DNA from 2 places in the Cupriavidus sp. OTU4054 genome. Region 2 is predicted to be linked to the other one. Evidence: riboswitches for the same ligand, from Rfam matches in the RefSeq annotation. Region 2 holds a riboswitch; the other holds the start of a gene.

Region 1 (14,686 bases), on a different contig from region 2:
TGCCGAACTGGCGCGGGCTGCCACGCCCGCCGACCAGATCGAACGCGGCCGGTATCTCGCGCGGATCGCCAATTGCGCGGCGTGCCATACCGGTAACGGTGGCGCACCGCTGGCCGGTGGTTTGCCGCTGCGCACGGGGGCGGGCACCGTCTATTCCACGAATATCACGCCGGACGCCGAGACCGGCATCGGGCGATATTCGCTGCAGGAGTTCGACCGCGCCGTGCGGCATGGTGTCGCGCGTGACGGCAAGCGGCTGTACCCGGCCATGCCCTACACGTCGTACGCGCGCATGACGCAGGACGATGTGGCCGCGCTGTATGCGTACCTGCGCGCGGAGGTCAAGCCTGTGCGACAGGCCGATACGCCTGCGCAGATGCGCTTTCCGTATAGCCAGCGGTGGCTGATGGTCGTATGGAACTGGCTGTATCTCGACGACAAGCCCGTGCGCGAGGATGCCGCGAAGGGCGTGGCATGGAATCGCGGCGCGTATCTCGTGCGCGCGGTGGCCCATTGCAGCGCGTGCCACACGCCGCGCGGCATGCTCTATGGCGAGAAGGGCGACGACGAGCGCAGCCGGCATTTTCTGTCGGGCGCGATCGTCGAGGGCTGGTCCGCCACGAACCTGACCGGGGACCAGCTGACCGGACTCGGCGCATGGTCGAAGGCCGAGCTGGCCGAGTATCTGCGAACCGGCCGCAATGCGCACGCCACGTCGTTCGGGCCGATGTCGACGGTCATCGCGACCTCCACGCAGTACATGGCCGATGCCGATCTCGATGCGGTGGCCACCTACCTCAAGTCGCTGCCCGGCGTGCGCGGCGAGAAGACGCCGTTCCGCTATGACCCCGCGGTGGCTGCCGAACTGGAACAGGGGCGCTTCGACCGGACCGGCGCGCGGCAGTATGCGCAGTTCTGCATGCCTTGCCATGGCGCGGGCGGCAAGGGCTTTGCGCGGGTGTTTCCGCCCCTGGCCGGCAATCCGACCGTGGTGGATCCCGATCCGTCTTCGCTGGTGAACCTGTTGCTCGATGGCGCGGTGACCGCGCGCGTCAGCACGGCGCCGACCGACTATCACATGCCTGGCTATGGCTGGACCATGGATGACCAGGAACTGGCCAATGTGCTGACCTTTATCCGCGGCAGCTGGGGCAATGCCGCCGCGCCAGTGCCGGAGGCCGCGGTGGCGGCGCGACGGTCCGCGATGGGGATGCGGGCGGCCACGGCGGCGCACGCGCGATAACCACACCGAGAGACACACCGCGACAACGAGAGACACACCGCGTCATGACCATCACCCGCAGGGATTTTCTCAATGGCACCGCGCTGACGATCGCGGCCGGCCTCGCGCCGTCCGCGCTGCTGCGCGCGGCCGAAGCCGGCGCGGCCCAGGCGTCGTATCCGCCGGCGCTGACCGGCCTGCGCGGCAATCATGCGGGCACGTTCACGCTCGCCCATAGCCTCGCGCGCGAAGGCGCGACCTATCCCGCCGTGCTGGCGCAGGAAGCGTATGACCTCGTGGTCGTGGGCGGCGGGCTCAGCGGGCTCGCGGCGGCCTGGTTCTATCGCCGCAAGTTCGGCCCGAAGGCGCGCATCCTGATTCTCGACAATCACGACGATTTCGGCGGCCATGCCAAGCGAAACGAATTCACGGTGCGCGGACGCAAGCTCGTGACGTATGGCGGCAGCGCCGACATGCCGGCGAGCGCGGCGGGCAATGCCGCGGTGCGCGCGCTGCTGGCCGGGGTCGGGCTCGATGCCGCGCGCGCGCCGGCGCAGCCGCAAACGCCGTTCGGTGCGCTCGGCATGGGCCGCGCGGTGTATTTCGATGCCGACCATTTCGGGCAGGACCGCCTCGTCGCGGGCGATCCGTTTGCGGACCTGATCGGCGCGCGTGCGGGTGGAGGGCAGCCGCCCATGCCCGATGCATGGCAGAAGCATCTGGATGCCGCCCCGTTGAGCGTGCAGGATCGCGCCGCGTTGCGCAGGCTGGCGGACGGCGGTGTCGATTATCTGGCCGGTATGGCAGCCGGCGACCGTACGGCCTATCTCGCGCAAACGCGGTATGCGACGTTCCTGCGCGAACGGGCGGGCCTCGGTCTTGGCGGCCTGCGTTTTCTGCGCAGCCGCAGCAACGATGCCTATGCGCTCGACGCCGACGGTATCTCGGTTGGCGAGGCGATTTCGATCGGTCTGCCGGCCGGGGCCGGCATGCCCGCGCCGGCGCTCGACCCGCGTCTTGGCAAGTCGCCGGCGTCGCGGCTGTGGTTTCCCGACGGCAATGCGTCGCTCGCGCGGCTGCTCGTGCGCGATCTCGTGCCCGGCGTGGCGTCTGCTGGCAAGGCCGAGGACATCGGACGCGCGGCGTTCGACTATGGCCGCCTCGATCGCGAGGGCAACGCGGTGCGCGTGCGGCTGGAGGCCACGGCGATCGCCGTGGAGCCCGATACGCGCATCACACGGGTCACCTATGGCTGGCGCGGCAATCTGCATCGCGTGGAAGCGCAGCATGTGGTGCTCGCGGGCTACAACATGATGATTCCATTCATCCTGCCGACACTGCCGGCGGCGCAGAAGGATGCGTTGCGCGCGGAGGTCAAGGCGCCGTTGATCTATACGAAGGTGGCGCTCGACCACTGGCGTGCGTTTGCCGCGCTCAAGGCGTGGCGGATTCATGCGCCGGCGATGGCGTACACGGACCTGTGGCTGGAACCGCCGGTGGCTGCCAGCGCGTCGGCGGTCGCGACGCCCGACGATCCGGCGGTGCTGCATATGCTCTATGTGCCGACCGTGCCCGACAGCGGCATGAGCGTGCGCGAGCGGTTCCGCGCGGGCCGCGCGTTGCTGCTCGGCACGCCGTACGACGAACTCGAGCGCGGCATCCGCGCGCAACTCGACCGCATGCTCGGCGCGGGCGGCTTTGCGTCGCGCGATGTGGTGCGGGGGATCACGGTCAATCGGTGGGCACATGGCTACAGCTATATGCCGGGCACGCTGTCGCCCGACGATGCCGCGCTGCAGACCGCGTTGGCGCAGGCGGGCAAGGGCATCGGCAACGTGCGGATTGCCAATAGCGACAGCGCGGGGAGCCCATCGCTGACCGCGGCCGTGGAACAGGGGTGGCGCGCGGTAGACGGATTGGTCGCGGTCGGCTGACCGATCGCCTACCTGACTAGCTGACCTTCCGTTTCAACCGTCGGTAGCCCACTACGATGCCGCTGACCGACATCGCCGCGCCGATCAGCGACAAGATCCACATCACCACGTCCCACGCGGGCCGGTAGCGCAATAGCGCATTGAAATCCCAGCTGTGCGCCGCATGAAACAGCCATCGGTAGAGCCGCCGGTTGTTGTCCGAGCGGCCGGCCACGAGGCCCGTGGACGGGTCGATATAGGCCCATGTGCGCGCCGCATCGTCGAACCGTACGCGCAGTACCGGCAGCGCGCGCGGCGCGTGATGGCGGTACCAGTACAGATCGTCCTCGTGCTGGAGCGTGCCGTCCACGACGTGAGCGTCGGGCACCAGCATTGCCGCCGCGCGTACCAGTTCGCCCAGCGGCCACGTCACGGGCGCGCCCGTGGTCGCGTCCAGCGTATGCGTGCGGCCAAGGCTGTCGCCAGCCAGCACCTGCGCACGTCCGGCGACCCATATCATGCGGAGCTCGCGCGCATCGGGCACGCGGGCCGCGATCTCGCGCCATGCGGGTTCCGGAAAGCTCGCCGCGCCATGGCCCGCATAGCGCTGCTGCGCGGCCTCGTCGAACGCCCGCGCGTTGAACCACTGGTTCGGATTGACCGACAGCCAGCCGCTCACGAGCCAGAACACGAGGAACAGCGCACCGGCCAGTCCGGCCACGTGGTGCCACGCCATCCATCCGTGATAGGGCGACACGCCGCCCACGTTCCCATGCGCAAAGCGGCGCCGCACGCGCAGCCGCAGAATGCCGATCCAGATTCCCGTCAGCGCTACCACCACGCACGGCCCCGAGGTCCACAGCACGACCTGCCGCCACAGCGGCGGATCCTTGCGGATGGGCGTGAAGTACAGCCAATGCGGCACGGACCCGAGCCAGTTCCAGAAGCGCTCGGCGCGATGCGTATCGCGCATGACCTCGCCGGTCCGCGCGGAAACATAGAGTTCGGTACCGAGGCCATCGTCGATGGCGATGCGATGCAGCGGCCGCCATGCGTTGAGGCCGTTCGGCACGGTCCACTGGTCGCGCTCGGCGGTCTCTATCCACCGCGACGAAGCATCGGGCACATCGGCAAATCGCGCCGCGATCGCGCGCGCGGTTTCCGCATCGACGCGCTCGATCCGCGTGCCATCCGTCGCGTCGACCGTATGCGGCCGCCCCTGGCGGTCCACGATGCGATAGACCGCGCGGTCGCCAGCCATCTCGAGGCGCAGGCTGCGGGGAAACGTGCCGATGCCGGCCGTCAGCAATGCGGCGTTTGGCGTAACGGAGGGCGGCGCGGCCATGCCAAGCGGCGGCAACCCGGCCATGCGTTCACCGTCCGTCAGCGACGGAAACGCGACGTACATCATGACGACGCCCGACACGAACCACATCGCGATCAGCACGCAGCCGGCAATGCCCATCCACCGATGGATCAGATAGAGCCAGCGGCGCAAGGTATGCCACATGCGTCAGAAGTAGAAGTTGGCCGACAGCTCCGCCGAGCGCGGCCGGCCAAGCAGCCATTGCTGGCCCCCGTTGGCCACCGCCTCGGCATAGTCGCGATTGAACAGGTTGTACACGCGCAGCGAGAGCGCGGCCTGCTTCGTCACGCGCCACGACAGCACCGAATCCACGACGGTATAGCTCGGCACGCGCACCGTGTTCGCATTGTCGGCGTAGCGGCCGCCGACATAGCGCAGGCCCGCGCCGAATTGCCACCGCGGCAGGAACGCCCACGTCAGCCATGCATTGGCCGCCTGCTGGGGGGCGCTCGTCGGGACGTTGCCCGCGCGCGAGACCAGTCGGCCGCCGACCGATTCGTTGAAGTCCTCGTACCGCGCGCGCAGCACCGTGCCGTTGACGTCGAGCCGCAGTCCACGCACCACCTCGATGCTTGCCGACGCTTCCAGCCCGCGCGACGACTGCTCGCCGACCTGCTGCACGATCGTGGGGTTCAGCGGATCGCGCGAGAGCAGGTCGTTCTTGCGGATCTCGTACGCCGCGAACGTCCATTCGCCGCGCTTGTTCCAGAACGACTGCTTGACGCCCACCTCGGCCTGCCTGCCCGTGGCGAGATCGAAATTGCGCTGCGCATCGGACGTGGTGACCAGCGCGCCGAGCGGATCGGTTGCCGTCGCGTACTGCGCGTACACGGCAAGGTCCGGCGTGAACTGGTACACCGTGCCCGCGCGCCATGTGGTGTTGGCGAAGGTCTTGTCCCAGCCCGTGCCGGCGATCAGATCGTTACGCGTGAAGTCGGCATGGTCGAAGCGCACGCCGCCGATGATCGACCATTGCTTCGTCAGCGCAATGCGATGCTCGCCGAACAGCGCGTACTGCGTGGTGTGCGTGCGGTAACGCGGCGTGGTGAACACGCCCGGCGGGCTGAAGAATATGCCGGGGTTGAAGTTGTACGCATCGACGACCGACGACCCGCCATACGGCGAGTTGTTCGTGTGCGTGAAGTTGATGCGGTTGACGTCGAAGCCGACCGTCGTCGTATTGTCGAGACCGAACAGCCGGCTCTTAATGGTCAGGTCCGCGCGGTCGCCCACCTGTTCCTGGTCGTGCAGGATCTCGAGGTAGTCGGTGCGGCGCACCTGTCCCGTCGCGGGCAGATAGGTGTAGGTCTCGCTGTCGCGCCAGTGACGCTGGCTCGTCAGGTAGTAGAACTGGTTGCGCACCGTGACACGCTCGTTGGGCGTCCATTCGGCGGCCAGCCGCGTCCAGCGGTCGCGGTACGTGATATCGGCATCGGCGACGTTGTAGTTCTTCTTGCGCAGCGAGCGATCGAGGCTGCCATTGACGAGCGGCGTACCGAGGTACTCCATCGGATGCTGGCTGCCATCGTCGTACGAGAGCGTCAGGTTGAAATCGCGCGAGACGTCCAGGCGGACAGCCGCGGAGACCATGAGGTTGCGCGAGTCGCCGCGATCGACCCAGCCGGCCGAGCGGTTATACGCGGTGGCAAAGCGGTAGGACAGGTTCTCGTTGACCGTGCCGCCGCTGTCGAAGGCCACGCGCGCGGTCTTCTGCGAGCCGCCGGTAATCTGGAGCTCGTTCTGGATGGGACCCGAGAACGGCTTCTTGGGTACGACGTTGATCACGCCCCCGATCGCGCCTTCGCCGTACATCACGGAGGCCGGGCCGCGCAGGATCTCGATACGGTCGGCCGACCAGGTGTCGAACGGGAACGTGACCGTGCCCGCGCCCACATAGAGCCGTGTGCCGTCGTAGAGCTGCATGACCGAGCCCTGGCCGGCAAAGCCGCGCGCGGCGAGGGCGGTGCCGCCGTTGCCCGGCGCCGGGTTGGCCGTAATGCCGGTGGCGCGCGTCACGGCCTCGCGCACGGTCTGGTCGCCGCGCTCGCGAATGGTTTCGCCGGTCAGTACTTCGACGCTGGCGGGCGTTTCCATCGGTGTGAGGCCCAGGCGGCTGCCGGTGGTTTCCGGCGTCGTCAGCGCGAGGCCGGGATAGGCGGACTCGCTGACCACGACCGCGGGCAATGCCGCATCCTGCGCCGCGGCGTTCTGCGGAAGCTGCAGCGCGGCAATGACGCCCAGCGACAGCGTGGAGACGGCGAGCCCGCGTGGCTGCGCGGCGAATGGGTACCTGCGGGGATCCCGGCAGGTGGGCATGGCCGCGCGCGGGCGGCCTATTGCCTGAACGGCGTGAATGGCGTGGCGTTTCATCGAATGCCGGGCGACCCCGCCCGTGCGGTCTGGAACGATGATGACCACAGGCCGGTATCCGGGCTTGCAGGCTGGGTCCCATGTGGGTCCCGGGATAATCGCCGCCTTCCCGCGCGGTGATTTGCCGTACAGTGACTGCCGTCCGCGATCGACGCGGCCAGCGTGGCGATATCCTGATCCTGCTTACCGTTGCGGGGGCAGCACAGGCATTACCGTTTGGCCTGAGGGCAAAGACGGTTCACCTGTTTCCCGTTTAACCCATGCAAAAACGGCATGGGCACCTGCAATCGCTGATCGCGTGCGGTGCATTAGCGCGCGATTGGCGCGCATTGTACTGGGATGCAGACGTTTTGCGTGGGAATTATTGAGGCGCCGCGCCGTGGGGGCAAAAGAGCAGGCGGGCGCCGGGTCCTACGAGGTCATTGATGCCGCGTCGCGAATTTCTGCAGCAGGCGCCCGAATTCCGCGAATTCGGTATCGGAGAACGCCTTTAACCGTTCATTGAGCACTTCCGGCGCAATCTCGGGAATCTGCTCGGCCACGGCTCTTCCCTTGTCGGTCAGTTCCAGATTGACCACACGGCGATCGTCGATACTGCGGCTGCGGGCGAGGAGACCTTTCTCTTCGAGCTTGTCCAGCATCCGCGTCATCAGGCCGCTGTCGATGCCGAGCATCTTGCTGATTTCGAACGGGGTGGAGGCGGCCCCCCGCATCAGCGTCATGAGAATGCCCATTTGCTGGCCATTGATGTCGAGCGGACGCAATGCGCAGTCCATTTCCATCAGCAGGCAATTTCGGGCCTTGTTTAAGTGAAAGCCAATGCTCTGTGTGAGCAGAAAGTTATCCCTGTTGTAGTGTTTCACGGCGTCATCCCCTGAGGTCAAAGGCGGATTTTCTTCTGATCGACCTCGAATTGATGAACCGGGCCGCTATATCAGATTGTGACCAAACGGTTTGGACGGCGGACCGCCAGACGTTGTCACGCTTGACGATGGCATCCGCGACAGCATCGTCACGACTATTTTGATCGTGACTTTAAGAAAAGTGAATTAAATTTTATTGTGATACGTATTAGATACAATTTAACTGGCGATTTTGTTGACTTAAGTGCATTCCCCCCGAATGGGTGAATAATCGAAATTTAATGTTTGGACATAATGAGAATATCTTATCTGTGCCGTTTGCCAGATGATTCGGGAAAACCCGCGCCCGCCATTCCGGGGTACGAAATATGCGGGGCGCGGGTCGCTCACACCTGGATCAAATCGCCGGCGCGGCCGGGAAGTCCAGCGTGGTGTCGTTGACGCGATTGATCATATTCGTGAACAGGATCGCGCTGATGGCCTGAATCGCTTCCACAATCTGGCGGTCATCGTAACCGGCCGCCTTGACGCGCTCGACCGTTGCCGCCGGCACCGTGCCACGCGTGCTGACGATTTCCACCGCGAAATGCACCAATGCGTCGATCCTGGCGTCGTCCGGGAAGCTGCCCCGGCGCAGTTGCTGGGTCTGCTCGACCGTATAGCCGGACATCTTGCCGGTCAGCGTATGGGCGGCCAGGCAATAATCACATTCGCTGACTTCGCTGACGGACAGGTTGATGGCCTCGAGTTCACGGGCGGACAGCGTGCCTTGCTTGAGCACCTGGCCGGTGCCCAGCGCATTGGCCAGTACGGCGGGAGCATTGGTGCCGATGGTGGCATAGGCGTTCGGCACCTTGCCGACGGCCTTCTTGATGGCGGTGAACAGTTCGGCGGTCTGGCCGGTGGCTTCGGTAACGGCGATCGTTTGAAGACGGGACATGATGAATTCTCCTGGTTGCGTTGGGTTGCGCGCTTGGTTGGTGTGCGGCGCTTCCTTGGACTCAATAGTAGGCCCCCAGTCGAAGCGAATGAGTTAGAATCGGCGCAACTTTTTGCTCGATCGTCTCACCGACGCCTTGTCTCATGGATTCGCTCAGCGACTTCGTTCGTTTGTTGTCCCCATCCGGCACGGTCGATCTGCAGTGCCGCGTGGCCGGTGCCTGGTCCGCGCACAACGAGCAGGCGGCGCCGGGGCACGTGCCTTATCACGTGATTCTCGATGGCAATGCCGAACTCGCGGTGGGCCGGGAGGTCGTGCGGCTCGTGGCCGGCGACGTATTGCTGTTTCCGCACGGCGCCGCGCATACGTTGCGCGCGATGCACCGTGGCGCGCGGCAGGCGCCGACGCTGAGCTTCAATGGAGTGGTGACGGAGGTTCTGGTAGAGGGCGCCGCGGAACCGCTCAACATCCTGTGCGGCACGTTTATCCTCAGTCCGTCGTCCACGCTGCTGCTGCGCACGTTGCCCGAGTACCTGCATGTGCCGACCGCGTCGGCCAATGGAGGCAATGGGGGTGCCAATGCGGGTGCCAATGCGGGGGATAGTGGCTGGCTCCGCGGGCTGATCGGCATGATGCATGCCGAAGCCAGCATGCCGCGCCCCGGCAGCGCCGCGATCGTGGCCGATCTCTCGACGGCGCTGTTCACGGTACTCATGCGCACGATCATGTCGCGCGGTAGCGTGGCCCACACGCTGTTTGCGCTGCTGGCCGATGCGCGGCTCGCGCCCGCCATCGAGGCGATCGTGCGCGCGCCGGAACAGGCGTGGACGCTCGAGGGTATCGCCGCCGTCTGCAATATGTCGCGTGCCACGCTCGCGCGCCATTTCACGCAGGTGGGGGGCGTGACCCCGCTCGAACTCGTGACGACGCTGCGCATGGACCGCGCGGCGCGGCTGTTGCGCGAGGGCAACCTGTCGGCGGCCGCGGTCGCGGAGCAGTGCGGCTATGCCTCGCAGGCCGCGTTCGGCAGGCTGTTCGCGCAGCACTTCGGGGTGGCGCCGGGCGCGTTCCGGCGTGCCGAACGCGATCGCCGCGCGGTGGCGGCAGCGGGGGGCTGAACGTAGGCAGGCGGTGCCGGAGGCACTTGCCTTGTCAGCGTACGTCCGCTGGCGGGCTCGCGTGGCGCGGACTAACCTTCAGGAACATGTCGTTTCGTGGTCTTGCGTCATTGGAGGAGATACCCATGGCGGCCCGTTCCATTGCATCGCTGTCCATCAGCTTCGGTCTCGTGTCGATTCCGGTGAAGGTCTATTCGGCCACGGAAAGCAAGTCGGCCATCGGCTTCAATCTGCTGCACAAGGGCTGCGGCTCGCGGCTGCGGCAGCAGTACATCTGCCTGAAGGAAGGCGTGGTCGTCGACCGCGCGGACATGGTCAAGGGGTACGAGTTCGAGAAAGACCGCTATGTCACGTTTACGCCCGAGGAGCTCGACGCGCTCGAAGAGGCGGCCCAGCAGACCATCGACATCGTCGCATTCATGCCGATCGATGCGATCGACCCGATCTACTTCGACAAGGCCTACTACCTCGGCCCCGACAAGCGCGGCGCCAAACCGTACAACCTGCTGGCGGAGGCCATGCGCGAGAGCGGCACCTGCGCACTGGCCAAGTGGTCGTGGAAGGGCAAGCAGTACATGGTGCAGATTCGCGTGGGCGAGGACGGCCTGATCCTGCAGCAGCTGCTCTATGCGGACGAGGTGCGGTCCATGGCGGACCTGCATGTCGAGCGCACCGATGTGCAACCCGCCGAGCTCGCGCTCGCGCAGCAGCTGATCGAACAGAACTCGGTCGAGGGCTACGATGCGTCGGCCTATGTCGACGAGGAGAAGCAGCGCATCCTGGAACAGATCGACAAGAAGATCGCGGGCAAGAAGATTACCGTGGCGGCCGAGGCGCCTCCCGCGGCCGGTGGCGAGGTGATCGACCTGATGGAGGCGCTGCGCAAGAGTATCGGCGCCAACAAGCGGCAGCCCGCGGCGAGTCTGGGCGGCAAGGCGGCGGGCGGCAAGGCGGAGAAGGGCGATGCCGTGGAGAAGACCGCGGCGCCGCGCAAGACCGCGAAGCGCGCGGTGGCGCCGGCACCGGCGGCCGCGCCGAAGCGCGCCGCGCGCAAGTAGGCGAACGTCGAATGCCCACGCCAACGCGCCCACGCACCAACGCGCAAACGCCAACGATGAGGGAGAACTGACCCGGCAATGGATGCCTACACGATGCGCGACGTCCAGGCGCTGCTCGGCATTTCGCGCACGGTCGTCACGGCGTTGATCGCGGCTGGCGTGGTGGCCCCGCGGCGCGGGCCGCGGCGCGAGTATCGCTTTACGTTCCAGGACGTGGTGCTGTTGCGCACCGCGCAGTCGCTGCGCGCGTCGCATGTGCCCACGCGCCATATCACGCGTTCGCTGCGCCGCCTGCAGGAACTCGGGCAGCAGGGGCGTCCGCCAACGGGCCTGCGCGTGGCGGCCGCGGGGCGGGACGTGACCGTGCGCGACCGGCAGGGCCAGTGGCAGGTGGACACCGGGCAGTTTGTGCTCGACTTCGATGCGCGGCAGGAGCGGGCGGCGGCGGGCGAGGGCAAGGTGCTGGTGATGCAGCGCTCGGCCGGGCCGGGCGCCTGCGCACCGACGGACGCAGTGGATCTCGAGGGCGCGGACGGGCTCGACGCCGCGACCGAATTCGCACGTGGCGTCGATCTCGAGGCCCACGCGCCCGATGCGGCGCGCGTGGCGTATGCCCGCGCGATCGCCGCGGATCCGGCGTTCCTCGACGCCTACCTCAACCTCGGTTGCCTGCTCTGCGACGGCGGCTGCTTCGAAGAAGCAATCCTGCTCTATCGCGCCGCGCTGCATCGGCTGCCCGATCATCCCGTGCTGCACTTCAACCTCGGCGTGGCCCTCGAGGACGCCGGCGCGCAGCGCGAGGCACTTGCGAGCTATCACGCCTGCATCGACCTCGCGCCGGACTTTGCCGATGCCCATTACAACGCGGCTCGCCTGCATGAGGCCCTAGGCGATCCCCACCGCGCGATTCGCCACTACAACCAGTACCGCAAGCTCGAACCTACCGCGTGATATGACGCGTTTCGCGCATATTTGCCAATTTGTTGCGTTGTAGGACGCCAGCGGACATCGGAGGCGCGCCCGCATGCCCACAATCGACTCGGGGGCGAGCAGACCTGGAGGGAGGGGGCGATTGTTGTTCAGGACATGGAGGGACTTCATCGGCGGCGGGTGGACGCCTTCGCCCGCCACGCTGCTGCTGTGGCTCGCGGTTTGCGCGGTCTCGACGTCGGTGGCGCTGTGGATTGGCGCGCGCTACACGGACGACGTGATCGCCAGCCGTGAACGCGCGATCGCGTCCGATGTGGTGGGGGCCATCGCACGGATGATGGCGTCGGTGGAAACGCACGGAAGATCCCGGCTCGATACGCTGATCGGCCGGTCATGCCCGGCCATCAGCGATGCCCTGAACGAGCGCCAGAGCTATATCCCCTATGTGCGCTCGGCCGCGACCGTTACCGATGGCGTGGCCTACTGTTCTTCCACTCGGGGCAGCATTCGCGTGCCGTTGAGCTGGTACTTCGGCAAGAACTTCGAGAAGGGCGGCAGCGCGGCAGGCGGGCGCCGCATCGCGCTCGTGGGTCACACGCCGTTTCGCGAGTCCGCGCCGACGCTCGTGCTGTTCGAGCCCTCGGCCGCGCAGGACGCGCGCCGCGGCATGCTGTATCTGGTCGATGGCGTCTACGTGGTGGACGCGCTCGCGCATGGGCAGGGCTTCGGCGCCGGCGTCGTTGCGGTCACCGTGGGCGGCGCGTCGATCTATCAGGATGGCACGTTTCGCGACGCGCCCGGTCCGCTCGGTTCCATCACGCGCGTGACGTCGCCGCAGTATCCGCTGACAGTCGCCGTAGTGGCGGCGCCCGAGTTCGTGGCCACCACTTCGCGCAAGTACGCGCTGATGTTCGGCGCGATCGGCCTGCTGGCCGGATTGCTCCTCGTGACGATGTTCCTGATGGTGGCCGCGCCGCGCCGGCTGCTGTTGCAGGCCGTGAGGCAGGGGCTGCGGCGCGACCAGTTCTTCGTGGTCTACCAGCCCATCGTCGCGGTGCGCACGCGCGAGCGCGTGGGCGTGGAGGCGCTGCTGCGCTGGCGGCATCCGCGCTGGGGCATGATCCCGCCGGGGTCGTATATCGAGACCGTGGAATCGACGCCGCTGATCGCCGACATCACGCGCTTCGTCATGCGGCGCGTGGTCGAGGATGTGGAGCGCTACCGGCCCGCCATGCCGATGCATATCGCGGTCAACGTGCCGCCGCTCAATTTGCGGCGCCGCGGTTTCGAGGCCGAAGCCGTCGCGCTGCAGGCGCGCATGCCCGACGGCGCCGCGCTCGTGCTCGAGATTACCGAGCGGCACCTGCTGGCCGATCGCGGCCAGGCCATGGAGGCATTCGAGCGCCTGCGGCGCGCGGGGATCCGGCTATCGGTCGACGACTTCGGCACGCGCAACAGCAACCTCGACCTCATTCGCAGCTTTCCGTTCGATTACCTGAAGATCGACAGCCAGTTCACGCAGTCGGTGGACGCGGATGCCAAGGCGCTGCTCGCGAGCATCGTGGCGATGGCCCATCATTTCCGGCTCGTGGTGGTGGCGGAGGGCATCGAGACCGAGGCCCAGCATGCGCTGCTTGCCGAGATCGGCGTCGATTGCGCGCAGGGTTACCTGTATCAGCGTCCGGCCAGCGCCGAGGTTGTGCTCGGCGCGGACGGCGAGGAGGCTTCGGCGCCCGAGGAGATGGCCGAAATTCGCTGATCCGGGGCTCGACGTCCCGAGGTTCAGGCCATGGCGCTTTGCGCGAGCAACACGACGTTGAGCAGCACGATGGCCCCGGCGGCAGACCACGCGGCGGCCAATGCGACACCCCGCACGCGCCACTCGCCCATCAGTTCGCGGCTGGCACCGAACGTCACGAGCGGAATCACCGCAAGCGGCAGCGAGAGGCTCAACACGACCTGGCTCGCCACGAGCAGTTCCGCCGAGCCATGCTCGCCGAACACCCCCACCGCCGCGAGTGCCGGCACGATGGCCACGGCGCGCGTGAGCAGGGCACGGCGCAGGCGCGACATGCGCAGGTTCAGAAAGCCTTCCATCACGGCCTGGCCGGCCAGCGTGCCCGTCACCGTCGAATTCAACCCGCAGGCCAGCAGGGCCACGGCGAACAGCAGGCTCGCGAGGTCCGAGTGGAGCAGCGGATCGAGCAGGCGGTGCGCGTCGGCCAGATCGCTGACCTGGGTCATGCCGTTGGCATGGAACACCGCGGCGGCGACGATCAGCAGCGCCGCATTGATCAGGAACGCGAAGCCGAGCGAGCCGAACGTGTCGAGGTTCACGCCGCGCAGCACTTCGAGCATTTCCGTCTTCCGGATGGCGCTGTACTCGGCGCGCATCTCGGTCGTGAGCCCCGGCGACGCATCGCCGGGTTCGGCGGCTGGCGCAAAGCGGCGCACGAGCGCGGAGTGCAGATAGAGGTTGTGCGGCATCACGGTCGCGCCGACGATGCCGGCGGCAAGCCAGAGCATGCCGGCATTGCGCACGAGTTCGGTCGAGGGCTTGAGCCCGCCGATGACATCGCGCCATTCGGGCTGGGCAAGGGCAAGCTGCGCGACGAAGCAGAGCGCGACGATCAGGATCAGCGCGGCCACGAGGCCTTCGAGCGTGCGCCGGCCTTCGCGCTGCACGGCCATGATCGCCACGGTAGCCACGGCGGCCATGAGCACGCCGACCCAGAGATTGACGCCAAGCAGCAGTTGCAGGGCCACGGCACTGCCGACGATCTCGGCGACGTCACAGGCGATGATCGCGATCTCGCTCGCGATCCACAGCACGATGCTGGTCCGGCGCGAGAAGCGCTCGCGGCTCAGTTGCGCGAGGTCGCGGCCGGTGACCACGCCGATGCGCG
Region 2 (14,686 bases):
CCGAGGTCGAATGGACCATCGACGATTTCGAGCGCATCCGCCGCAAGGTGCCCGTGATCTGCAACCTCAAGCCGTCGGGCCAGTACGTGGCCACCGACCTGCATCGCGCGGGCGGCATTCCGCAGGTGCTCAAGATCCTGCTGAACGCGGGCCTGCTGCACGGCGACTGCCTGACGATCACGGGCCGCACGCTCGCGGAGGAACTCGCGCACGTGCCCGACCAGCCGCGCGCGGATCAGGACGTGATCCTGCCGATCGACAAGGCACTCTACAAGCAGGGTCACCTCGCGATCCTCAAGGGGAACCTGGCCGAAGAGGGCGCGGTGGCCAAGATCACGGGCCTCAAGAATCCGGTCATCACGGGCCCCGCGCGCGTGTTCGACGACGAGCAGAGCGCGATGGATGCGATCCTCGCCGATCGCATCCAGTCCGGCGACGTGCTGGTGCTGCGGTACCTTGGTCCCAAGGGCGGCCCCGGCATGCCGGAGATGCTTGCCCCGACGTCCGCGATCATCGGCAAGGGGCTCGGCGAATCGGTGGGCTTCATTACCGACGGGCGCTTCTCGGGCGGTACGTGGGGCATGGTGGTGGGCCACGTCGCGCCGGAGGCGTACGTGGGCGGCACCATCGCGCTCGTGCAGGAAGGCGACTCCATCACGATCGACGCGCATCAGCTCAAGCTCCAGCTGAATGTGGACGACGCCGAGCTCGCGCGCCGGCGCGCCGCGTGGAAGGCCCCGGCGCCGCGCTACACGCGCGGGGTGCTGGCCAAGTTCTCGAAGCTCGCCTCCACGGCCAGCAAGGGCGCTGTGACGGATTGACCGCGCGGTAGCGGGCGCGGTGGCTCGAAGGGCTCGCATCGTGCGGGCCCTTCTTGTTTTCGTAGAAATGCTATTTAGTTGATTGCTGACGTTGCACAGAATGCAGGCATCTCAATCGTCCATCGCATTCCGCATCATGTCGCGTGCCGTTCCGAACCCCTCGCCCGACCGGGCACACCCGCCGTCAGCCAGACCGTCCCCCAGGCGATTGCTGCCACGTTGCGAGCGAAACCTCATCGCCGCATTGGCCGCGTTAGCCTCGCTGGCCGCCGGCATCCTCCCTGGCGCCGCCGCCGCGGCCAGCTCGACGCCGTTCTCCATCGGCGCCAGTCTCGTCCCCGCCTCGTGCAACGTCTCGCTCTCGCAGGCAACGCTCGACTTCGGCGACATTCCGGCATCCACACTGAGCAAAACGACGCCCACGAAGCTGCCCGCGCGCGATGTCACCGTTACCGTGGCATGCGATGCGCCTGCCTCGGTGGCGCTGGCGATGACCGACAACCGCCAGGGCAGCGAATCGCGCGACATCGGCAATCCGACGCTGTTCGGTCTGGGCATGGTCAACAGCAGGGCCGTCGGAAATTTCACGCTGGCCACGCGCAATTCGGTCGGTGACGGCAACGGGACCGATCCGATCTCGCGCATCGGCGCCGGTGCATGGGCGCGCCTCAGCGGCGATCTGTCGGGGGCATCGGACTATCAGCTGTCGTGGGCGCCGAAAGGCGGCAACACGCCCGGCACCTTCACGACCCTGCAGCAGACATTCGCGGTCTCGCTCGAGATCGCCGCCATCAACGACCTGCCGCCGCTGAACCAGGGCGTGGCGATCGATGGATCGATGACGTTCTCGGTCGTCTACCTCTGACGCTCAGGGCAAGCGTCCCGCCTCACGAATCGTCTCGATCCGTTCGCGTGTGAGCGGGTGCGAGGCGAGGAAGTCGTTCTCTTCGTCTGGATTGCCCTCCGCGCCGTTTCGTGCCGCGGACTTTCCACCGCGCCGTCCGTGCGCATCTTCCAGCTTCTGCAGGACATCGGCGAGCGCCGACGGCGATAGCCGGTTCGCGCGCAGGATGTCGATCGCGAACGCATCGGCTTCGCGCTCGTGCTCGCGCGAATAGCGCATGGTCAGCATTGCCGCGGGCACACCCGCGAGGATCGTCGAGAAGTCACCGAACACATAGACGGCCGCGGCGCCGATCGCGGAGGCCTGGATCACCTGCCGCAGGCCGTGGCGCTGGGCCACGTGGCCGGCCTCGTGCGCGAGCACGCCCATCATGCCGGTTCCGGTGCCGATCAGTGCGACCAGTTCGTCCGTCACGACGATCGTGCCGCCGGGCAGGGCCAGCGCGTTGGGGCCGATGCCCTTGCCCTTGCGAAACTGGATATCGTAGCGATGGCTGGGATCCGCAGGCAGCGAGAGCGCCGCGAAGCGGTCGCGAATGGCCTTTTGGTCGGCGGCCGACAGCTCGCTCGGGCCGACCATCCGCGCATCGAGGGCGTCGAGCGTCGCCTGGCCCAGCTGCGCCTCGATCGATGCGGGTACGGCATCGGCCAGTATGCGCGCGCCCCACGGCAGCACCAACTCGTAGCAGAGCACGCACGCGGCGACGAGGCCGACGGCTGCGAGACCGACGAGCCGCCAGCTGTTCTGCGCGCGCGCGACCCATCCCTCCCGGTAACCCGTTGCCGCCAGCAGCGCGTCGAACGCGACGTTGTCGGCGATCTCGCAATACGCGCCATCGCTGAACGTGACGAGGCGCGGCGCGCGTCGCGTGCGTTCGGACACGCGCAGCGAGGACAGCGGCGCGCGCCGCAGCTCCTCTCCGTTGCCATCGCGCAGCACGGCGTCGCCGCCGGCAACGTCCAGCGTGACCGCGTGCGCGCGCGACGAGCGCGTGTCGAAGTACGAGGCGGCAACCATGGCGGTCATCGGTCAGAGGGCGATATCGATGTCATACCATTCGGCCGTCGCATCGCCAAGCGCATCGACCTGGTCGATCTCTGCCGCAATGAAATGATCGAGCGGGCCGGCGGCGAACAGCGTCATCGATTCGACGCAATAGCGCGCCACGCGCACGCGCGCGAACGGCAGGAACAGGCCGAGCGTCAGCACGATGAGGATCGCGTTGGTCAGCATGATGAGGAACAGGCGGCCGGTGCGCACGTCGCTGCCGAAGCGATGTTCCGCGAGCGTCGTGGCGCGCCAGATCGTGTTCTGCAGCCGCGCGCGATACAACGGTGCCGCAAGCATGAACGCCAGCCAAAGGCCCAGGACCGCGCCCGATACCGTGAGGACGGATGCGGCGCCTACCGCGGAGCCCAGCAGGGCGCCGAGCGCCGCGCCACCGCCAGCCAGCAGAACGCCCGTGAGCGACACCGCCACGTAGACGCGGTAGAACGCGCTCACCGGCGCGTGGAACGCGAACGGTGCGGTGCCGAATCGTGCGTTGCCGTGCTGGAACTGCTTGAGGCGCTGGTGCGCGAGCGGTGTGAGGATGCCGAGCGTCAGGACCGCGAGCAGCGGCCACAGCAGGAACGCCTTGTAGCCATCGCCATCGCTGCCACGAAACGCGAAGCGCAGGCCGCGATAGCTTGAATTGGCCATGCGGAAGCGCAGCGAACGCACGAGCAGGAACGGCATGACGGCGGCGACGATCAGCAGCGCGACGAGCGGGAGCAGCGGGCTGATGTAGCCGCCCATCTGCAGCGCGCCGAACAGCACGAATGCAATGATCCGGCCCTTGAGGATGGCCAGCGGATTGCCGTGGTAGTCGAACGTCGCGTTATCGACGCGCGTATTGCGATAGAAGTACTGGAGCGTGCGGACCTTGGCCCATGCCGTGTAGATACCGAGCGTAACGAGCCCCAGCAGTGTGTTGACGATCCAGATGCGAAAGTATTCCGACCCCGACCCCGTGAAGGCGAACGGCAACTCGCGTCCACCCTCCTTGTTCTCCCATTGCATATCCGGATTCTCCGTTTTTAGTTGTTTCATCGATGCAACCGATCTGCGCGGCGGAACCATCCTCCCGAATGCGCCGGGCAACGCATTGTCGCACTCGCGCGACGTCCTGATAGGGCATTATGTGGCATATACCCGACAATTTGCCGCGTGATGCGTCGTGGCAACGCTTCGGACGGCCAGCCGGGTCGTAACGGGGGAGATACATTCTGTTACATGCCTGGGGAGATGTAACAAGTCTTCGATCGTCATCATCAATGAAATCAGAGGCTTAACCGTACTGGCACGGTCTTCGCTATAAAGTCTGTTACAAGAATCGCGATTCCACGGACGAAGAGCGGGAGAATCGGTGCCAGGCAGTAGCGGCACTTGCACGGGGAGGCGTGGGACTGGCGCCGGTCGAACCAACCTGGTCCACGCGTGGCTGGCGCACCCGCCGGTCCGCGATGAGATACGCGCGGCATTCTTTCAGGCGCGGGCGACGATCGTCAGGGAGGGCGACGTCGTCCGTCGCACCTCGGCTGGTGTCCTGCTTCACGTTCCCGCTTCACGTTCCGGCTTCATGCCCTTCTGGTTTTCCCTCGTTCGGGTAGACACCGGGTTGTCACGTCCCGGCCGCCGCTCATAATTATGAATTATTGCGGCTTGGAGGCGACATGCGAATCGTCCAGCAGGCGCTGTATCTCGAGGTGTCCGACCGGCTGCGCGCAATGATCGACGATCATGCGCTGATGCCCGGCGCATGGATCGACGAAGTCGCGCTGGCCGCGTCGCTGGGCATCTCGCGCACGCCGTTGCGCGAAGCGCTGAAGGTGCTCGCGGCAGAGGGGCTCGTGCGGCTGGAGCCGCGGCGGGGCTGCTTCGTCAACGAGCTGACCGAGCAGGACCTCGACGAGATCTTTCCGCTGATGGCGCTGCTCGAGGGCCGCTGTGCCTACGAGGCCGCGCGCAACGTCACCGAGGACGACCTCGACGCGCTGGAGGTGCTGCACGCCGAGCTGGCGCGCCACGCGGCCGACGAGCAGATCGACGCGTACTACGAGACGAACTACCAGATTCACGAAGCGATCCAGCGCCTGGCCGGCAACCGCTGGCTATCGGGCGTGGTCAGCGATCTGCGCAAGGTGTTGCGGTTGTCGCGCCACAAGAGCCTGAAGCTCGATGGACGCGTGCACGAATCGTGCGCCGAGCATCTGTCGGTGTTCTCGGCGCTCAAGGCACGCGATTCGGAAGGGGCGGAGGCGCTGATGAAGACGCACGTGCTGCGCCAGCGCGCGGCACTGCGCACGCTGGACGGCGCCGAGCGCTCAAACGTCCTGCGCATGCATGTTTCCTCGTCCGCACAGGAGACCCCATGAACGTCCTCGATACGACCGAACAGAAGGTCAGCGAGAAGGTCGGCGAGAAGGTCAGCGCGCCGCTCGATACCGAACGCGGGAGCGGGGACACGCTGCTTGCGCGGTTTGGCCGCTGGTGGGGCCGGAAGGGCGAGGGCGAGCCGCAGGCGCCCGCGGCGAAGCCCGTCGCCCCCGAAGCCATCGCGCTATCGCCGCGCGTGCTGCGGCGCCAGCGCGAGCAACTGCGGCAATGCTTCGACGCGCGTCTGACCGATGGCGCGGCCAATGCCGCCGCGCAGGCGTGGCGGCAGGAGTACGAGGCCGCCGGCGAGGCCGCGCGGCAGGCCATGCTCGGCGTGCTGGCCGAGGTCGCGGCGCCCGGCAGCGAGGCGGCCACGGTCCACGCGAGCCTCTCGCAGGCGCTATCGAATGCGCGCATCCGCTTCTTCAAGCGGCTCGCGGCGCTGCATGGCCAGCACGGGGACAGCGTCTGCGGGCTGCATTTCCTGATTCACCTGCGCGCGGACATGCTGCGCTGGCACAAGCGCATTCCGGGGCTGCGCGCGCTCGATGACGACCTCGAGGCCCTGTTCTCGAACTGGTTCGACGTGGGGCTGCTCGAGCTGCAGCCCATTACGTGGGACTCGCCGGCGTCGCTGCTCGAGAAGCTCATCCGCTACGAGGCCGTGCACGAGATTTCCTCGTGGACCGATCTGCGCAACCGGCTCGATTCCGATCGCCGTTGCTACGCGTTCTTCCATCCGCGCATCCCGCGCGAGCCGCTGATCTTCGTCGAGGTGGCGTTCGTGCCCGAGATGGCGGCCAACGTGCAGGCGCTGCTCGACGAACTGGCGCCGCTCGAGGACCTGCGCCGGGTGAAGTGGGCGATCTTTTATTCCATCTCGAATACGCAGGCGGGGTTGCGCGGCGTGAGCTTCGGCAACTTCCTGCTCAAGCGCGTGATCGAGGAGCTTCAGCGCGAGTTTCCCAAGCTCAAGCAGTTCGCGACCCTGTCGCCGATTCCCGGGTTTGCCGACTGGCTGCGCAGGCAGGATGCCGCCGCGGTTGCCGGGATGCTCGGCGAAAAGCGCCTGGCGCGCTGGACCGAACGTCATGGCGATGCGCCGGCGGACGGCGCGGCATGGTTCGCGGCGCTCGCGCCGGACAGCGCGGATGCCGTGGTGCGCGATACCGCGCTGACGCTGGCCGCGCACTACCTCGTGCGCGAGCAGAAAGACGGGCTTCCGGCCGATGCGGTCGCTCGCTTTCACCTCGGCAACGGTGCCTGCGTGGAGCGTCTGAACTGGGGCGCCGATCTGTCGCGCAAAGGCCGCGCGCAGGGGGGCGGGATGATGGTGAATTACCTTTACGTGCCCGACGCGCTGGATGACAATCTGGCACGCCTTGGCGCAGGGAATCCGCGCGTCAGCCGCGCGGTGGGCAAGCTGCTGTGATCGATTGACTTTCCGTATGAGAGAGAGAGGAGACAGTGCAATGGTTTTCCATCTGAAAGCGTGCGCGCGGGTGTTGGGGGTAACGGCCATGTTGGCGGGCGCGACGGCAATGAGCGCGGCCCCCGCGCAGGCCGATACGTGGCCGAGCAAGCCGATCACGGTGATCGTGCCGTTCCCGGCCGGCGGCGGTACCGACGCGTTCGCGCGGCCGCTCACGGCCCAGCTGTCGAAACAGCTCGGCAAGCAGTTCGTGATCGACAACCGCGGCGGCGCCGGCGGCACGGTCGGCGCGAGCATCGCGGCCAAGGCCGCGCCCGATGGCTATACGGTGTTTATCGGTGGCGCGCACCATGCGATCGCGCCGTCGTTCTATCCGAAGCTCGACTACGACATCGAGAAGGACTTCATTCCCGTCACCGTCATTGCGCAGCCGCCGCAGGTCGTGGTGGTGAACCCGAAGGTCCAGGCGAAGACGCTGCAGGAACTCATCGCCTATGCGAAGGCGAACCCCGGCAAGCTCAACTACGGTTCCGCGGGGAACGGTTCGTCGCACCATCTGGCTGGCGAACTGTTCAAGCTTGAAACCAAGACGTTCATCACGCATATCCCCTACAAGGGCGCGGGCCCGGCGCTGTCCGACCTGATCGCCGGGCAGGTCGATATCGTGTTCGACGGCCTGGGCTCGTCCGCGCAGCACATTCGCGGCGGCCGCATCAACGCGCTCGCGGTGGCGGCCACCAAGCGTTCGCCCGCGTTCCCGAACGTGCCGACCGCTGCCGAGGCCGGCGTGAAGAATTTCGAGGTGTCCACGTGGTACGCGATGTGGGTGCCGAAGAATACGCCGAAGGACATCGTCGACAAGCTCTACGCGGAAACGCGCAAGGCGCTCGATTCGCCTGAAATGAAGGCGATCTGGCTCAACAACGGCTCCGAGATCCCGAACTTCACGCCCGAACAGTTCGGCCAGTTCCAGCGCGCGGAGATCAAGCGCTGGGCGGAAGTGGTGCAGCGCTCGGGCGCGAAGATCGACTGATGCGCGGCACGGTTTCGTTTGCGCGCGAAGGCGCGGTCGCCACGGTCACGCTCGCGCACGCGGGCAAGCTCAATGCAATTTCCGTGGCGATGTGGCAGTCGCTCGCAAGCGGTTTTGCCGCATTGTCGGCCGATGCCTCGCTGCGCTGCGTGGTCATTCGCGGCGCCGACGGCAACTTTGCCGCGGGTGCCGATATCGCCGAGTTCCCGCAGGTACGCGGTGACGAAGCGGCCCTGCGGCACTATCACATGGAGACGATCGCGCCCGCGCTCGCCGCCATCGCCGGCTGCACGCACCCGACCGTCGCGATGATCGAAGGGGTGTGCGTCGGCGGCGGGCTCGAGATCGCGTGCAACTGCGACCTGCGCATCGCCGCGGACGACAGCCGCTTCGGCGTCCCCATCAACCGGCTCGGCTTTCCGATGGCGCCGGGCGAACTGCGCGGGCTGCTGGCCCTCGCGGGGCGCGCGGTGACGCTCGAGATCCTGCTCGAAGGCCGCGTGTTCGGCGCGGCGGAGGCCGAGCGCAAGGGGTTGCTCACGCGCGTGGTGCCCCACGCCGCGCTCGCGGAAGAACTGCATGCCACGGTAAGCCGGCTATGCGCCGGCGCGCCGCTGGCCGCGCGCATCAACAAGACGACGATCGCGCGTCTGGCCCCTGCGCCGGACCCGCTGACCGAGGCCGAACTCGACGCGCATTTCGCCTACGCGCGCAGCCGCGACCATGCCGAAGGCGTAGCCGCGTTTCTCGCGCGCCGGCCACCTGCTTTCACCGGGGAGTAAGATGTCGGCCGGCCCCAGTGGCGCCGCCTGCTTCCCGTTCTCACCGATCCACATTTTCATGAACGCCAATCTGTTCGCCCTGTTCGAATCCCGCTTTCCGGCCGACCGTACGGCCTGCTGCATCGAGACCCATGACGGCCTCTACTACACGTGGGATGACCTCGACCGCGCCACGGCCAAGCTGGCCAACCTGCTGACGGCGCTGAAGCTGCCCGCCGGCGCGCGCGTGGCCGTGCAGGTGGAGAAGTCGCCGGAAGCGCTGTTCCTGTACCTGGCCACGCTGCGCGCGGGTTATGTGTATCTGCCGCTGAACACCGCGTATCAGGAAGCGGAGATCGACTACTTCGTCGGCAACGCCGAACCGTCGGTGGTCGTGTGCAGCAGCGCGAATTTTGGCTGGGTGTCGAAGGTGGCATTCCGCCATGGCACGGAACATGTGTTCACGCTCGACGACGACCGCTCGGGCTCGCTGCTCGCGCGCGCGGCCGCGCATCCGGACAGGTTCGAGACCGTGGCCCGCGAGGACGACGACCTTGCCGCGATCCTGTACACGTCCGGCACCACGGGCCGCAGCAAGGGCGCCATGCTCACGCACCACAACCTTGCCGCCAATGCGTTGACGCTGCATGCGTACTGGGGCTGGCGCAGCGACGACGTGCTGCTGCACATGCTGCCGATCTTCCATGTGCATGGCCTGTTCGTGGCGTCGCATGGCGCGCTGCTGGCCGGTGCCAAGATGATCTGGGCGCCGAAGCTCGATATGGCGCAGATCCTGAAATTCCTGCCGCGCTCGACCGTGATGATGGGCGTGCCCACGTATTACGTGCGCATGCTGCAGGAGCCGCGCTTCGACGACGACACCTGCCGCCGCATGCGGCTGTTCGTGTCGGGTTCGGCGCCGCTGCTGCTGGAGACGTTCGACGCGTTCCGCGAGCGCACGGGCCATACGATTCTCGAGCGCTATGGCATGAGCGAGACCGTGATGCTCGTGTCGAATCCGTACGACAGCGCGCTCGGCGAGCGGATCGGCGGCACCGTGGGCAAGCCGCTGCCGGGCGTCTCCGTGCGCGTGGTCGATGGCGAAGGCCATGCCTGCCCGCCGGGCGAGATCGGCAATATCGAGGTCAGGGGACCGAACGTGTTCAAGGGCTACTGGCGCATGCCCGAGAAGACGGCCGAGGAATTCACGGCCGACGGCTGGTTCCGTACGGGCGACGTGGGCCGCTTCGGAGGCGCGATCGTCAGCCATGCGGGCGAGCGCAAGGTGCCCGACGACTACGTCACGATCGTGGGCCGCAGCAAGGACCTGATCATCTCCGGCGGCTACAACGTGTACCCGAAGGAGATCGAGAGCTTTATCGACGAGATGCCGGGTGTGGCGGAGTCCGCCGTGATCGGCGTGCCGCACAAGGATTTCGGCGAGGCCGTGGTGGCGGTGGTGGTGCGCAAGCCGGGCAGCGAGTTCGATGAAGCGGGTCTGATCGGCACGCTGAAGACGCGCATCGCCAACTTCAAGGTGCCCAAGCGCGTGCATGTCGTGGACGAGCTGCCGCGCAACACGATGGGCAAGGTACAGAAGAACGTGCTGCGCCAGCAGTTCGGCATGCTGTAACGCCGAGGCGCATCGAGGGGGTGTTCCCCTCTCCCGCCGGGAGAGGGGACGATGGGATTACTTCAGCATCTGCACGGAGCCGTTCACGGACACCGTGACCTGTGCCTTGCCGCCTTCGACGGGCACGGGCACCGCCGCATCGGCGGACATCGCCTTGGCCGCGTACATGCGCGGCATCGGCGGCATCACGCCGCCGGACTCGTTTACCGACACTTCCCGGATCGTATAGCTGCCGTAGCCGAACAGCTTCGTGGTCTGCTGCGCCTTGTCGCGGAACGAGGCCACGGCCTCTTCGGCGAGCTTGCTTTCGGCGGCCAGGCGCGCCTCGCGCGACAGCGAGAACGCGATGTTCTGCACCTGCATCTGGCTGGCGAGGTCACCGGCGAGCTTCGATACCGCGGCAAAGTCGCGCGACTTGAGGACGACCTCCGAGCGGCCGCGCCACGTGCTGATGCGGCCGTTGCGATCGGTGGTCGGCTGGATCGTGAAGCCGCCCGACTGCGCTTCCACGCCCGAGACGCGCTTGGCCTGCGCCAGTACCGCGGTGGTCTTTGCCGACAGCGCCGACGAGATTGCGCCCGGTTCCGCGCCTTCCTGCTCGGCGGCGAGCGTGACCTGCACGATATCGGTGGGTACTTCCGTCACGGCCTGCGCGGCGAGCGACAGCACGCCCGCGGGCGGCGGCACCGTTTGCGCGGAGACGCCCGTGGACGCGAGCGCGGCAGTACCCAGCAGCGTGGCGGCAAGCATGTTCTTCATATTGTTCTCCCGTTCAAATGTGGTGGCATTCAGACGCACTGGCGCGCGCTTCGTTCCGTAGGACGGGACTCGAGCGCGGGCGACAGTGTTTCCAGATGTATCACTTCATGAGTTTTTCGGTGATGAAGCGCCATTCGGCCGGCGTCACCGGCGTGATGGACAGGCGATTGCCGCGGCGAAGCACGACCATGTCCGCGAGCGCGTCGTACTCGCGCAACGCGGGCAGCGCGATCAGCGGCGTCTTCTTCACGAAGCGCACGTCAACGAGAGACCAGCGCGGGTCTTCCTGCTTCGATGCCTTGTCGTAGTAGTCGCTCTTTGCGTCGAACTGGGTCGGGTCGGGGTAGGGGGCCGAGCAGACCTCGGCCAGTCCCGCGATGCCGGGCTCGGGGCAGGACGAGTGGTAGAACAGCACGCCGTCGCCGAGGCGCATCTGGTCGCGCATGAAGTTGCGCGCCTGGTAGTTGCGGACGCCGGTCCAGGGCAGCGTGCCCTTGGCGGCGAGGTCGTCGATGCTGGCTTCGTCGGGTTCCGACTTCATGAGCCAGTACTGGCGGGCGCGAGTGGTCACGTGAGCGGTCACGTCAGGGATGCGGAAAAGGAAAAAGGCAGTGGTTTCGTGAAAAACCACCGCCTTTTTTGGGGGTCCCCGCCTCGGCCGCTAGATCGGCATCCTGAACCCAAGTGAGGTTCAGAGTGGCTGCGGAAGTCGTATTTCGGGTACATCACCCACTCAGGGAGTCCAGGCTTGGCCCAGACTATGAATGCGGCGACGCGCTCGCCCACACGACATGATCCCGCACCATGCAATGCATATCGGTTCAAGGAATTATGACCTTCACGAACCAGGCAGGGAAACTGTCAAACGTCTGACTTTCGACAAATCTATCGTATGTCAGACGTTTGCCGTTTCTTCAAAGGATGGGATGAGAACGGCGGCCCGGCACGGTAACCTGGCCATTTTCTGCTCCCTGCATTCACTTCGCTGACCGCGTCGTGGCTGCGTCGAACAGTGGCTCCACTATACACCGCGCTGCGGGCCATACCAAGTCCGTCCTGCCGTATGGTTACATTTTCCGCGGCGCAGTACACCCAACCACACTCGGGATATCGGTACGGCGCGATGAACTTCAAGGCTCACATGCCAGAAAAATTCAGCGTGCCGGTCAGCGCGAATCCGTGCCGACATGCGCGTATTGCCGCAATGCTTCGTCCGCGCGTTCGTTGAGTTCGCGAATACGCGCGCGCACCGCATCGACCGGTATCGTGCCATCCTCGTCCTGCTTGCGACGCAGGGCGAGCAGGTCCGACGCGATGCTGATCGCGGCCATCACCGCGACGCGCTCGACACCCTTCGCGGCCACGTTGCCCTTGAGCTTGTTCATCTGCGCATCGACGAGCGCAACGGCTTCCAGCAGCGCCGCTTCGTTGTCGGGCGCGATGGCGAACCGGTACGGCTGGCCGGCGATGGTGAGTTCCACTTGCTTGTTGCTCATGCATGTTCTCCGGGAGCCCGTTGTGTGCCTGGCGTGCCTGCCGTGCCCGCGGTGGCCGTCGCGCCGCCGTCGCCGAGCAGATCGAGCTGGCGCGCGTCGCTGGCGGTCGGCAGCTTGTCCAGGATCGACTGGATGCGCAGCTGCGCTTCCTCGATCTTGATATTGAGCAGTTCGCGATCGGCGGCCATGGCCTCGCGCTCGCCGCGCAGCTGGCTCGCTTCGTTCTGCAGGCGGTCGATCTCCGCGCGCAGCCGCTGGTTCTCGGCCGCCAGCGTGTCCGCGTGATGGAGTACGCGCCCGATCTTGGCAGCCAGTTGTTCAAGTTCAGTGAGCATAGTTGCCTGAGGTCCGGTTTTGAAGTCGGCGATTTTTTGCGTCGGTGTTCCGGATTCTAGCCGAATGGTGGACGCATTCCACCTGCGATGCCACGTCGGCCAAGCCGGGTCTGACCGGCATCGCGCGCGGAAGTTGCATCGGATGCGGGGGAAATGCCAGTTAACGGCACGCATCGTGCCGCATTGACGCCATCTGTGAAACTCCCTACACTCGCGCACGTTCCAGGTGCTCGCCCGGCCGATTCATGCGTCCGGGCAGTTCAACGGGAAACAGGGAGCCAGCGCCGGCAGCAAGCCGGAGCCAGCCAACCTGTGCTGCCCCCGCAACGGTAAGCGACCGCGAACATGCCATATGTTCGCAGGGCTGTCCGGAAGCCACTGCATGCGCCATGCATGCGGGAAGGCGGCCGGCCTGATGTCGTCAGCCCGGATACCGGCCTGAACGCGGGCGCGCGCGCAAGTGCCGCCACTTCGCCAAACGGTCCGCGGGGGAACGGGCCTGGCACATCCACATCCCATCCTAGAAATGCGTGTATCGCTTCAACGGACCGCCGCGGCTCCCATGCCCAAGGTACGTCCATCCATGGCCGCCTGCAGGGGCGCGCTGATCTCCCTCGCCACCCTGAGCGCGACGGCCGCGCATGCGCAGGCCAGCGACGGCGGCGCTTCGCGCCAGCTCGATCCCATCGTCGTGACCGCTTCGCGCACCGCGCAGGCCGTCTCCGACGCGCTGCCCCATACCACGGTCGTGACGCAGGAAGACATCGTCAACTCGCAGGCGCCCGACCTGCGCAGCCTGCTGCGCAATCAGGCCGGCGTCGAGTTCGCGACCAACGGGGGCCTTGGCGCCAATACCACGCTGTTCATGCGCGGCGCCAATTCGAACCAGGTACTGATCCTGATCGACGGCGTGCGCGTCGCGGGCGTCAGCGGCGGCACCGCGCAGCTTGCCAATATCCTGCCGGACCAGATCGACCATATCGAGGTCGTGCGCGGCAACGTATCGGCGCTGTACGGCTCCGACGCCATCGGCGGCGTGGTGCAGATCTTCACCAAGAGCGGCGCGGGCCAGGCCCCCGCCGGCAACGCGTCGGTGGAGTACGGCACCTACAAGACGCGGCAGGCTACCGCCGGTTACGGCGGACAGATCGGCGACACGTCGTTCAACGTGACGGGCTCGATCATCAAGTCCGACGGATTCTCGTCGATCAACGTCGATCAGTGGCGCCGCGACAATCCGCGCGTGCCGACCACGCGCGGGCCGAATCCGAACGACAACCCGTACGAGAACCGGAGCGTGTCGGGCCAGCTGCGGCACAAGTTCAGCGCGGACTGGGACGCGGGCGTGGCCGCCTATTATTCGAACAGCCAGCTCTCGTACGACAGCTCGAGCTCGACCGGCCGCTCGACCGACGACCTGCGCATGGACAGCGAGCTCTACACGCTGTCCGCATTCGTCAACGGCCGGGTCACGCGGGACTGGACCACGCACGTCAAGGTGGCGCAGAGCCAGGACCGCAGCGAGGGCACGAAGAACGGGCTGTTCGACAGCCTCTTCAACACGCGCACGCGCCAGGTCAACTGGCAGAACGAATACGCGCTGACGGCCGGGCACAAGCTGCTGTTCGGCACCGATTACCTGCAGCAGACGCTGGCCTCGAGCGCGTACGGCGCGCCGTCGCGCAACGTGTTCTCGGTGTACGGCGGCTATGAAGGCCGGATCGGCCGCAACCAGATCCAGCTGAACGTCCGGAACGACCATTACTCGGACTTCGGCAATCAGGCGAGCGGTTTCGCGGGGTATGGCTTCAACGTGACCGAGGCGCTCAAGCTGATCGCCAATGTCAGCAACGCGTTCCGCGCGCCGACGTTCAACGAGCTGTACTACCCCGGTTTCGGCCAGCCGAACCTGAGCCCCGAGCGCGCGAAGTCGGCCGAGGTCGGCGTGCAGTACGACACCGAGCAGACGGGCCTGCTGCGCGTAACGGCGTTCGAGACGCGCTACGACAACCTGATCGTCTCCACGGCGGTGGGCGGCGGCCTGTTCCTCGCGCAGAACGTCAACAGCGCGAAGGTGCAGGGCGTGGAAGCATCG

What was found. A riboswitch is a leader RNA that binds a small molecule or an ion and turns the genes downstream of it on or off. The one in region 2 is predicted to bind cobalamin.
Region 1: it holds a riboswitch for cobalamin, as region 2 does, so the genes downstream of both, AAHB16_RS07405 (TonB-dependent receptor) here and AAHB16_RS21645 (TonB-dependent receptor plug domain-containing protein) in region 2, are expected to answer to the same signal.

Annotation. Positions count from the first base shown of each region.
Region 1 is NZ_JASATF010000004.1:197,386-212,071, reverse strand. It holds gene AAHB16_RS07420 (cytochrome c) at 1-1,243, shown strand, start outside; gene AAHB16_RS07415 (NAD(P)-binding protein) at 1,288-3,156, shown strand; gene AAHB16_RS07410 (PepSY-associated TM helix domain-containing protein) at 3,173-4,645, opposite strand; gene AAHB16_RS07405 (TonB-dependent receptor) at 4,649-6,817, opposite strand; cobalamin riboswitch at 6,904-7,171, opposite strand; gene AAHB16_RS07400 (MarR family winged helix-turn-helix transcriptional regulator) at 7,291-7,734, opposite strand; gene AAHB16_RS07395 (carboxymuconolactone decarboxylase family protein) at 8,132-8,674, opposite strand; gene AAHB16_RS07390 (AraC family transcriptional regulator) at 8,818-9,792, shown strand; gene ku (non-homologous end joining protein Ku) at 9,918-10,850, shown strand; gene AAHB16_RS07380 (tetratricopeptide repeat protein) at 10,929-11,801, shown strand; gene AAHB16_RS07375 (EAL domain-containing protein) at 11,923-13,539, shown strand; gene AAHB16_RS07370 (Nramp family divalent metal transporter) at 13,563-14,686, opposite strand, start outside.
Region 2 is NZ_JASATF010000019.1:111,890-126,575, forward strand. It holds gene ilvD (dihydroxy-acid dehydratase) at 1-821, shown strand, start outside; gene AAHB16_RS21580 (DUF1120 domain-containing protein) at 1,066-1,686, shown strand; gene AAHB16_RS21585 (M48 family metallopeptidase) at 1,690-2,742, opposite strand; gene AAHB16_RS21590 (YjgN family protein) at 2,755-3,786, opposite strand; gene AAHB16_RS21595 (GntR family transcriptional regulator) at 4,440-5,141, shown strand; gene AAHB16_RS21600 (malonyl-CoA decarboxylase domain-containing protein) at 5,138-6,574, shown strand; gene AAHB16_RS21605 (Bug family tripartite tricarboxylate transporter substrate binding protein) at 6,615-7,607, shown strand; gene AAHB16_RS21610 (enoyl-CoA hydratase/isomerase family protein) at 7,607-8,389, shown strand; gene AAHB16_RS21615 (malonate--CoA ligase) at 8,448-10,001, shown strand; gene AAHB16_RS21620 (SIMPL domain-containing protein) at 10,059-10,760, opposite strand; gene AAHB16_RS21625 (EVE domain-containing protein) at 10,861-11,301, opposite strand; RNA gene ssrS (6S RNA) at 11,403-11,619, opposite strand; gene AAHB16_RS21635 (cell division protein ZapA) at 11,927-12,256, opposite strand; gene AAHB16_RS21640 (hypothetical protein) at 12,253-12,591, opposite strand; cobalamin riboswitch at 12,798-13,047, shown strand; gene AAHB16_RS21645 (TonB-dependent receptor plug domain-containing protein) at 13,175-14,686, shown strand, end outside.